3 regions of the Microbacterium amylolyticum genome follow, and region 1 is predicted to be linked to each of the others. Evidence: riboswitches for the same ligand, from Rfam matches in the RefSeq annotation. Region 1 holds a riboswitch; each other region holds the start of a gene.

Region 1 (3,273 bases):
GTGTGGCACGGGTGAATGCCGGGTCGCCGTACGTCGCGAGCCAGTCAGCGTATGGGTGTCCCTCAGAGGAGGCCGCGGCAAGCCTCCTGCCGAGATCGTCGTAGATCCAAAAGCACGGAAGAACAGCGGCGACAAGCAGCGCGTAGTCGGACGCCTCTGCCGCATCACGCAGGTGCCGGAGATACGCGGCGGTTTCGGCAGATTCCTCTGCGCGGGCATCAGCGCCTCGTGAGCGGTGAAGCTCCATCTCTGCGACCAGACAGCCCTCAGCGGAAGCGGCCCAGAAGTCGCGTTCCTCGCGGGTGGGGGCCAGATCTGCCGCGCTCCGCAAAACCCGTGCATACGCCTGGAGGTAGAGCGCGTCCTGCTGCAAATAGTGGTCAAAGCGTTCGGCGGGGAGCGTTCCCTGGGCGAGTTGACGAACGAAGTCTCCGGCATCGATATCGGCGCGAATCTGGGCGATCTGCTCCCACCAGAAATCGGGCTCGGCGGCGAGGCGTGGCGGACGCGCGCCCGTGCGGATCGCGTGCGCATGATCGAGCGGCCCGTGCCCGCCGGGGCCGCCGACCGCGAGCGTGTCCGCCGCGGTGATCGCTCCGCGCAACCAGTCCCGCGCGAGCCGCGTCGACCATGCCCAATCACCGGTGCGAGCCTGAAGTGATGCCAGCGCGGATGACAACGAGCATCCCGTTCCGTGGGTGTTCTCGGTGACGATCCGGGGGCCATCCATCTGAATGATCGGCCCGTCCGTCCCCACGAGGGCGTCGGGGCAGGCGCTTCCGCGCAGATGCCCGCCCTTAGCCAGAACCAGAACGGCGTGCCGCGCGGCAAGCGCCCTCGCCTGCGTCAGAGCCTCGTCCCATGTTTGTGCGACGTCTCCGCCCGTGAGTGCCGCCAGCTCGACCAGATTCGGGGTGACGACATCGGCGCGATCAATCAGGGCGAAGAGCGCGCGTTCCGATTCGTCATCAAGAAGCCGGTCGCCGCTTGTTGCCACCATGACCGGGTCGAGAACAACGGCCGGTATGGTGCCGAGCCCGTCGAGCCAGGTCGTCACCGTCTGGATCACATCGGCTGTTCCGAGCATGCCGATTTTGATGGCATCGATCGTCACATCGCTCGCGATCGCATCGAGCTGTGCGCGAAGAAATGACAGCGGGGGCACGTGCACTCCGCTGACGCCCTGGGTGTTCTGTGCTGTGAGCGCCGTGATAGCGGCCATGCCGTATCCACCCGTCGCCTGAATCGTCTTGAGGTCGGCTTGGATACCGGCGCCTCCCGACGGATCAGAGCCGGCGATCGCGAGGATGTTGGGAACGGGCGCCGAAACGCGGCTCCATTCTCGTCGGAGCTCGCGCGCCGCGCCCGCAGGGTCGTCCGCCAGGCAGATTGCGCGAACGACAGCGACTCCGTCTGCTCCGGCAGCATAGGCGTCAGCGGCATCGCCGGGGCCGAGCCCACCAATCGCCACACAGGGAAGCCCTCCGGCGCTGGCAATCGCACGTGCGAGCCCGTCCCAGCCGAGGGGAACGGGGTGATCGCGCTTTGTCGGAGTCGCACGCACGGCTCCGGTTCCGAGGTAGTCGACGGTTCCGGGAGGCAATGCCCGCACGCGGTCGAGGTTCTCGGGTGTGCTGGCGCTCAGGCCGATGATCGCGTCGGGCCCGACAATCTGCCGCGCCGAGACCGGGGGGACGTCGCTCTGTCCGATGTGGACGCCATGGACGTCGGCACCGGCAGCTCGGGCTGCGAGGTACACGTCGATGCGGTCGTTCACGACCAGCGTGGCGCGCCCCGCGTTCGCCTCGGCGCAGGCGATGACGACCTCGAGGAGCCGCGTTGCCCCGACGTCTTTGCCGCGCACCTGCACGATTGTCGCGCCGCCGTCAACAGCAGCACGCACGACATCAGCCGCGTCGCGGTGATCCAGCGTAGCGAGGTCCGCGACGAGATAGGTGCTCAGGTCGACGGGACGCCTCATGAGGCGTCCCCGCTCCGGTTTTTCGCGGTCTTTCGCCCTGTGGCGTTGTGCATTGCCATCGACATCCCTCCGCTCGCGTCAACGAGATCAGGTTCATCGGGTGTGTTCTCAGTCCCCGGCGGGGACACCCCGTGTCATCTCGACGACCCTATCGGAACCGTGAGTTTCGCCCCGCATTTGCCCTTATGGTCAGATGCACCTAACCTGACCTCGCACCCTTCGCGTCATTTTGACCAATACTCGCGAAACCGAGGAAGAACATGGCCGCACAGCAGATCACCCTTCAGGAGCGCCCGTCTGGCGCGTCCGTTGACGAACAGATCCGCCTCATCGCGGCCGGCGGAGCGGGCGATACCTGCTCGTCCGATCTTGCCGATGCGCCATGGTCCTTCGATCAGGTTCCGGGATACGGGCCGGGATCATCGATGGGTGACGTCATTCCCGCTGGCGCTCCTCGGCAGGGTGAGCTTCCCGTTCGCTACCGGACAGCGTCCGACGAGGAGCTCACGGAGCGAATTGTCGCTGCGAAGCAGACGCTCGGAGACCGCGTTGTCATCCTCGGCCACTTTTATCAGCGGGACGAGGTGGTGCAGCACGCCGACTACGTCGGCGACTCGTTCCAGCTCGCTCAGGCCGCAAAGGCACACCCCGAGGCCGAGGCGATCGTGTTCTGCGGCGTCCACTTCATGGCAGAAACCGCTGACCTCCTCTCCGGACCCACGCAAAAGGTCATCCTCCCGAACCTGGCCGCGGGCTGTTCCATGGCGGACATGGCGGATATCGATCAGGTCGAAGACTGCTGGGAGCAGCTCGCCGACGTTCTCGGGGATCTCGATACGCCGGACGAGGATGGTCTGCTCCCGGTGATCCCTGTCACCTATATGAATTCCTCGGCGGCCATCAAGGGCTTTGTCGGCCGTCACGGCGGAATCGTGTGCACATCGTCGAACGCGCGCACCGTTCTCGACTGGGCGTTTCAGCGTGGTCGCCGGGTGCTGTTCTTTCCCGACCAGCATCTGGGACGCAACACGGCAAAGGCGATGGGGGTTTCCCTCGATCAGATGCCGATGTGGAATCCGAACCGACCGCTCGGAGGCTCAAGCGCCGAGGAGATCGCGGAGGGGCGCGTGATCCTCTGGCACGGCTTCTGCTCCGTTCACCGCCGGTTCACGGTTGACCAAATCGACAAGGCTCGCGCTGAGCACCCGGGCGTCCGCGTGATCGTCCACCCCGAGTCCCCGATGGCGGTTGTCGACGCGGCAGACGAATCGGGATCGACCGACGTCATTCGT
Region 2 (3,273 bases), 1.1 Mb from region 1:
TCGTCGTGGAAGTCCTCCGCCGTGTCGGGGTCGAGTGACAGCGCGAACTGGTCACGCCACCGGAACTCGAACCGCGCCTTCGACAGGGCGTCGTCGCGCTCGTGAGCGCCGGGGTGGCCCTTCGCAAGATCAGCGGCGTGAGCGGCGATCTTGTACGTGATCACACCCGTTTTCACGTCGTCGCGGTTGGGAAGGCCGAGGTGTTCCTTCGGCGTGACGTAGCAGAGCATCGCCGTTCCATAGCGGGCAATTTCCGTGGCGCCGATGGCGGACGTGATGTGGTCATAGCCGGGAGCGACATCGGTGACGAGCGGACCAAGCGTATAGAAGGGGGCACCGGAGCACAGCTCCTGCTGACGCTCAACGTTTTCACGAACCAGGTGCAGCGGCACGTGACCGGGGCCCTCCACCATGACCTGAACGTCGTACTCCCAGGCGCGGTGCGTGAGTTCGGCAAGCGTGTCGAGCTCGGCGAACTGTGCCTCGTCGTTGGCGTCAGCCGTTGAGCCGGGGCGCAGCCCGTCACCGAGCGAGAACGACACGTCGTACCGCGCGAAGATCTCGCACAGCTCATCGAAGTGCGTGTACAGGAAGTTCTCCTGGTGGTGCGCGAGGCACCAGCCCGCCATGATCGAACCGCCGCGCGAGACGATGCCGGTGACGCGCTCTGCGGTGAGGGGCACATAACGCAGCAAAACGCCCGCGTGGATCGTCATATAGTCGACGCCCTGCTCGCACTGCTCGATCACCGTGTCGCGGAAGATCTCCCACGTGAGGCGGTGCGCTTCTCCATCGACCTTTTCGAGCGCCTGGTAGATCGGAACCGTGCCGATCGGAACGGGCGAGTTGCGCACGATCCACTCTCGCGTCGTGTGGATGTCGTCACCCGTAGACAGGTCCATCACGGTGTCGGCGCCCCAGGTGGTCGCCCAGCTGAGCTTGTCGACCTCTTCAGCGATCGAACTGGTGACGGCAGAGTTTCCGATGTTGGCGTTGATCTTCACCAGGAACGCCTTGCCGATGATCATCGGCTCGGCCTCGGGGTGATTCACGTTGAGGGGAATGATCGCGCGCCCCGCGGCCAGCTCGCTGCGCACGAGCTCGACATCGCACCCCTCTCGGAGGGCGACGTAGCGCATTTCCTGGGTGATGATTCCCTGACGTGCGTAGTGCATCTGGGTAACGGTGCGGCCGTCAAGGGAGCGGCGAGGCCGGAACGTTTCGCCCTGCCACTCGGCAGAAGCGGCGCCGCGCCGGGCCGCGGATCGGCCATCGTCCTGCAAGTTGCGTGGCCGGCCGTCGTACTCTTCTGTGTCGCCGCGCTCACGAATCCAGGCTTCGCGTTCACGGGAGATTCCCCGCACGGGGTCCCCACCCGGCCCCTCGGTGCGATAGGTGTCGAACGGAGCGTTCTCCTCGCCATTCGGCGAGTTCGTGAGAGCGATACGGGTGACCGGCACCCGGATGTCGTTCTCGTCGTCGTGCAGATAGGCGACCGAATGGGTCATTTCACGGGTGCGCAAATTATCGCTCCTACTTCCTACGTCGGCATGATCCGAACAGGTTCGACGGTCGCGGGCAGCGTTAGCCCGATCTCAGCCCCTGCTGGGACTCCCGTGTGGACGCCGATCACGTTAGCAGGAACTGTCGTCCTCCCCCACATTCACCTCTCTCGCAGAGAACTCAGAGGCACGTGTCGTTATCGCGTCGTTACCAAAGGAGGTGACCCTCCGCGATCGCCGTCATCCCGCGGATCACACGCTGGGAGCCCTCTTCCCAGGTTCGAGCCTCCGCACAATGCTCGACACCCCGTTTTCACCCCGAAACAGGTGTTTTCTTCGCGCACGTTCAGTTTCGATGCGCATCGTCGTAGGCCGGTGCCGACAGGCCCATTCTCCCCACGACGAGACGCGCGACGCGTCTCCTCCGCGGAACCCGATCCGCACGACGACGCTTTGGATAAAACACCCTCCATGACTTCGCACGACACTCCTCCCCTGCTCACGCCCTACCCCCGGCCCAGCCACCTTCGCCTGCTCCGCAAGGAGCGCGAAGTACGCCGGAGTCGCATCACCATCGCTGCTGTTCTGACCCTCGGCGTTATCGCCGCCGGAACCGGAACGGCATTCGCGACAACGGGCGCGGCGTCGTCAGGGCGGAGTGTTACGGCGACCGTCGCGCTTGCCGACAGCGCCACCGCGGCGCACGCGGAAGCCTCCATCGCCCAGGCGAAGGAACTCCTCGAACGCGCGGATGATTCCGTTGAGACGGATGAGCTGACCGCCGTCGTCAGCTACCTCGAGGACGCAGCAGGCATGCCGGCAGTCGTTGCCCAGAGCGTCACCTCTGACGCTGCCGCCGTAATCGCCAGCGTCTCCGAAGAGGTTGAGGCGGCGGAAGCAGAGCAGGCTCGCCTCGCAGAAGAGGCCCGCAAAAAAAAGGAAGCGGAAGAGGCCGCGGCGAAGAAGAAGGCCGAAGAAGAGGCAGCGGCTGCGGCGGAGGCCCTCGCCGCCGCCAACACTCCCGACGGAGCGCGGGCGGTTGCCCGCACAATTGCCGCGGACACCTACGGCTGGGGCGAAGACCAGTTCCAGTGCCTCGACCAGCTCTGGATGAAGGAATCCGGCTGGAACTATCAGGCGCAGAATCCCTCGAGTGGGGCCTACGGAATTCCACAGTCGCTGCCCGGAAACAAGATGGCGTCCATCGCGGACGACTGGGCCACCAACGCGACAACGCAGATCACCTGGGGCCTGGAATACATCTCGTCCGTGTACGGAGCACCGTGCGGCGCATGGGGGCACTCGCAGGCGGTCAACTGGTATTGATCCGTCACGGAAAACCATCAGTGGGGCTCGGCACAGTGCCGGGCCCTGCCTGACTACCCGGACGCCGCAGCACTGGCGGGGGCGACGCTGGCACGAGACCATGTCCAGGCCGAGCGTAGGACGAACACCAAGAGCAGCACCTCGACTCCGATGGCCAGGCCGGAGTAGAAGGCCCATTCCCAAGACTCGCCTACCGCGTTGAACACCGAGTACGGGATGAGGAGCGTTGCGACGACGGACTCAGCATGCGCCGACTCGCTGGTGTGTTGGGCGCGGGCGCAATGTCGCTCTATCACTACGTGGCGAACAAGGACGAGCTGCTGGATGCCATGATCGACCTCGTCTTCGAAGAGATCGAACTCCCGCCCGAGGACGTCTATCTGCCCCAGCTTCCTCCTGAGGAGTTCCCGTATCTCAATGAGTCCGCCGCGGAGCTCACCGCCGC
Region 3 (3,273 bases), 1.1 Mb from region 1:
GATGCCGGTTGCGTCGACGACAACGGTGTTCTCGAGACCGTTGCGCTCGAGCCAGGAGATGACGGAGATGCCGTACGCATCGCGGTCGTAATCCCAGAGCTGGTCGACAAGCTTGTTGGCGTAGTTCCCCGCGGAGCCCATGAGGATTCCTTCGAGGAGCTGGAAGTACGTCAGCGTGCCGCCGACGGGAACGTCGAGGGCGGATTCGTTGCGCCACCGCAGATCGTTCGCTGCCTGCTGATCGAGCCATCCGAACTCATACATCGGCCCGTCTTCGCCCGGGGCGAGCGGCTGACGCTCGAGCAGAACAAGAGCGGTGATGACCTTTGTGAGGCTGGCCATCGGAACCGGCGTTTCCGGGTTTTCTTCGGTTGCCGAGGAGACGACACCGTCGATGCCCTCGATCGCAACGGCCGCATAGCCCTGATCCGGCCACGGCATCGACATCGGCGCTCCGGTCGGGGTCTCCAGCGTGGCGCTGGCGATGTCGGGGCCGACGTTGTGCAGCGGCCACACGGCGAACGCCACGACGTAGGCAACCGCGAGAACGATGGCCGTGAGGATCGGAGCGAAGATCGCGCCCACCCAGCGCCGGCGGCGGGGGACGATGTCCGACACCTGACTGATGACCGGCACCTGCCCGGTTCCGACGTTCTCAGCCGTGAGCCACGCGAGAGCGCGTTCGGCCTGGTTGTCGGGAGAGCGCGGAACGTACGCCGTGCGGATCGTTAGCGCCTGCGGGCTTTCCGGCGGAGTCGAACCGGCGGCGGGCTCGGGGCTGTCGCTCGGCGCGGGGGGCTCCTGGTTCACGGTGTCCTCCGGTGCGTCGTTCTGTGTGGTGTCAACAGCGTCAGCGGGCTCGGCCTGTGGGACCACCCTGTCGCCCGTGATCTGCGGCAACGTTGCTGTTGCCGTTCCCAAAAGGATGTGGAGGTCTTTGTCCGAGGAGGGGGACTTCCGGCGGAAGCCTCCGAACATCTCACCGATCAGGCGAATTGAGTCGGTCTGCGGCTGCGCATCGTCGGAGAAACCCTCGGACTCGGCGTTGGTCGCGATCGGCGGGGTATCGGGGCGCATCGCGAAAAGGTCGGTGAACTCCGACTCGTCTGACGTCGGGGCAGGAATGTCTTCCGAGCGCGCCTCGTCCATGGCACGCTCGTCGCCACCGGGGCGCTCGGGATCCTGTTCACTGCTCACGCGCTCAACTTACTTCACACACCTCGCGGTTTCACGGAGAACACCACGTCGGCGCCTTACGATCCGGCGACGATTCTGCCCCCGCGTATAATTTGTCATCGCCGACCGAATACGTTTGGTGACGGGCCCGCTATCGGCCCACAACACCACGGGAGTCCGCATCGTCGGGCTGAGAGGGCGCGTATCGCGCCGACCGTCGAACCTGATCCGGATCATGCCGGCGCAGGAAGGGAAAACAAGAATGTCTACGTCTTCAGATCAGCGCACCGTCACGCCCCGTCGCATGCAGTGGCGTGTTGTGGACATCGTGATCGCGAGCATCGTGGCCGTCGCCTGTGCCGTGATTTTCGTCGTGTGGAACACGGGATACAAAATTCCCGGCGCCTTCGTCGAATCGCTGCTGCCCGGGCTGAACGGACTGATGATCGGCCCGTGGCTCATCGCGGGTGTTGTGGGTGGTCTGATCGTGCGCAAGCCCGGTGCCGCGGTCTACACCGAGACCGTCGCCGCAACGATCTCCGCTCTCATCGGTAACCAGTGGGGGCCGATGACGATCGTGTCGGGCCTCGCACAGGGAATCGGTGCCGAGATCATTCTCGCGATCTTCCTCTACAAGCGCTTCGGTCCCCTCGTGGCGATGCTGGCGGGTGCAGCTGCCGGTCTCGGTGGCGGCATCAACGACCGCATTAGCTGGTACGCCGGTGCGGATACCGCGTTCACGGTGATTTACATCACCTGCACGACGATTTCGGGCGCGATCATCGCGGGCCTCGGCGGGTGGGCGCTCGTGCGCGGGCTTGCCGCAACGGGTGCGCTGAATAGATTCGCGGCGGGTCGCACGGCGTCGAAGCGCGTGTGACGCCCGCTCGCATTGATGCCCGCGGGTGGGGGTGGCGCTACGCCACCCGCATCGCGTGGGCAGCGCGGGATCTGAACCTGACGGTCGAGCCCGGGGAGCGTATCCACCTGACGGGTCTGTCCGGTTCCGGGAAGTCCACGGTTTTGCACGCGCTTGCGGGCGTTCTCGGCGCGGACGACGAGGGCGAGCAGGAGGGGCACCTGCTGATCGACGGAACGCCGCCCGAGGCGGCGAGAGGCCGGACGGGGTTGGTGCTCCAAGACCCCGATACGCAGGCCGTGATGGCGCGCGTCGGTGACGACGTGGCGTTCGGTTGCGAAAACCTGGGCATTCCGCGCGACGAGATCTGGCGGCGTGTGGAGGAGGCGCTCGACCTCGTCGGGCTCGATGTTCCCCTCTCGCATTCGACATCGGCGCTATCGGGAGGGCAGAAGCAGCGGCTTGCGCTGGCGGGAGCGCTCGCAATGCGCCCCGGAATTCTCTTGCTGGACGAGCCAACGGCCAACCTCGACCCCGACGGCGTTGTCGAGGTGCGCGACGCCGTTGCCCGGGTGCTGGAGCGAACCGGCGCGACGCTTGTCGTTGTCGAACACCGTGAAGATGTCTGGGCAGAGGTGATCACCCGTACGGTGCGGCTCGGTCCGCCAGCAGCAGTCAGTGGCTCGCAGCTGAGCATCGACGGCGCCGATACCTCTGCGCCGTCCGATGTGCTGCTGTCGGCCCGCGATCTCGTCGTCGGCCGTGTGAAGGGTCAGGCGGTCACGGGCCCAACGGACCTGGATGTGCGCGCCGGTGAGGTGCTGGGCATCACGGGCTCGAACGGCGCCGGAAAGTCGACTCTCGGTCGCACCATCGCCGGACTTCTCCCGGCAATCTCGGGGGAGGTGATCGCGGCCGATGCGCTCCGAGACGGGGCGAAGAAGAACCCGATGCGGTGGTCATCGGCGCAGCTGCTCACCCGCATCGGCACGGTTTTGCAGTCGCCCGATCACCAGCTGCTGGCCTCGACGGTGCGGAAGGAGCTTGAGGTCGGGCCGCGCGCCCTCTCCCTCCCGGAGGATGTCATCGCCGAGCGCACCGAGGAACTGCTTGATCGCCTGCGCCTCACCCGCCTTGCCGAGGCGAATCCGCACACCCTGTCGGGCGGTGAGAAACGGCGCCTCACGGTGGCGGCAATGCTTGCCACCCGGCCGCGGGTCTGCGTTCTTGACGAGCCG

Evidence for each region. A riboswitch is a leader RNA that binds a small molecule or an ion and turns the genes downstream of it on or off. The one in region 1 is predicted to bind thiamine pyrophosphate.
Region 2: another riboswitch for thiamine pyrophosphate. It lies ahead of thiC (phosphomethylpyrimidine synthase ThiC); the one in region 1 lies ahead of thiD (bifunctional hydroxymethylpyrimidine kinase/phosphomethylpyrimidine kinase).
Region 3: another riboswitch for thiamine pyrophosphate. It lies ahead of G6N81_RS08935 (ECF transporter S component); the one in region 1 lies ahead of thiD (bifunctional hydroxymethylpyrimidine kinase/phosphomethylpyrimidine kinase).

The regions. Positions count from the first base shown of each region.
Region 1 covers NZ_CP049253.1:730,555-733,827, forward strand. Annotated here, with positions in the region: gene thiD (bifunctional hydroxymethylpyrimidine kinase/phosphomethylpyrimidine kinase) at 1-1,981, opposite strand, end outside; TPP riboswitch at 2,029-2,123, opposite strand; gene nadA (quinolinate synthase NadA) at 2,242-3,273, shown strand, end outside.
Region 2 covers NZ_CP049253.1:2,199,168-2,202,440, reverse strand. Annotated here, with positions in the region: gene thiC (phosphomethylpyrimidine synthase ThiC) at 1-1,508, opposite strand, end outside; TPP riboswitch at 1,521-1,628, opposite strand; gene G6N81_RS10660 (aggregation-promoting factor C-terminal-like domain-containing protein) at 1,974-2,828, shown strand; gene G6N81_RS10655 (hypothetical protein) at 3,074-3,273, shown strand, end outside.
Region 3 covers NZ_CP049253.1:1,833,576-1,836,848, forward strand. Annotated here, with positions in the region: gene G6N81_RS08930 (D-alanyl-D-alanine carboxypeptidase family protein) at 1-1,197, opposite strand, end outside; TPP riboswitch at 1,336-1,443, shown strand; gene G6N81_RS08935 (ECF transporter S component) at 1,439-2,056, shown strand; gene G6N81_RS08940 (ABC transporter ATP-binding protein) at 2,053-3,273, shown strand, end outside.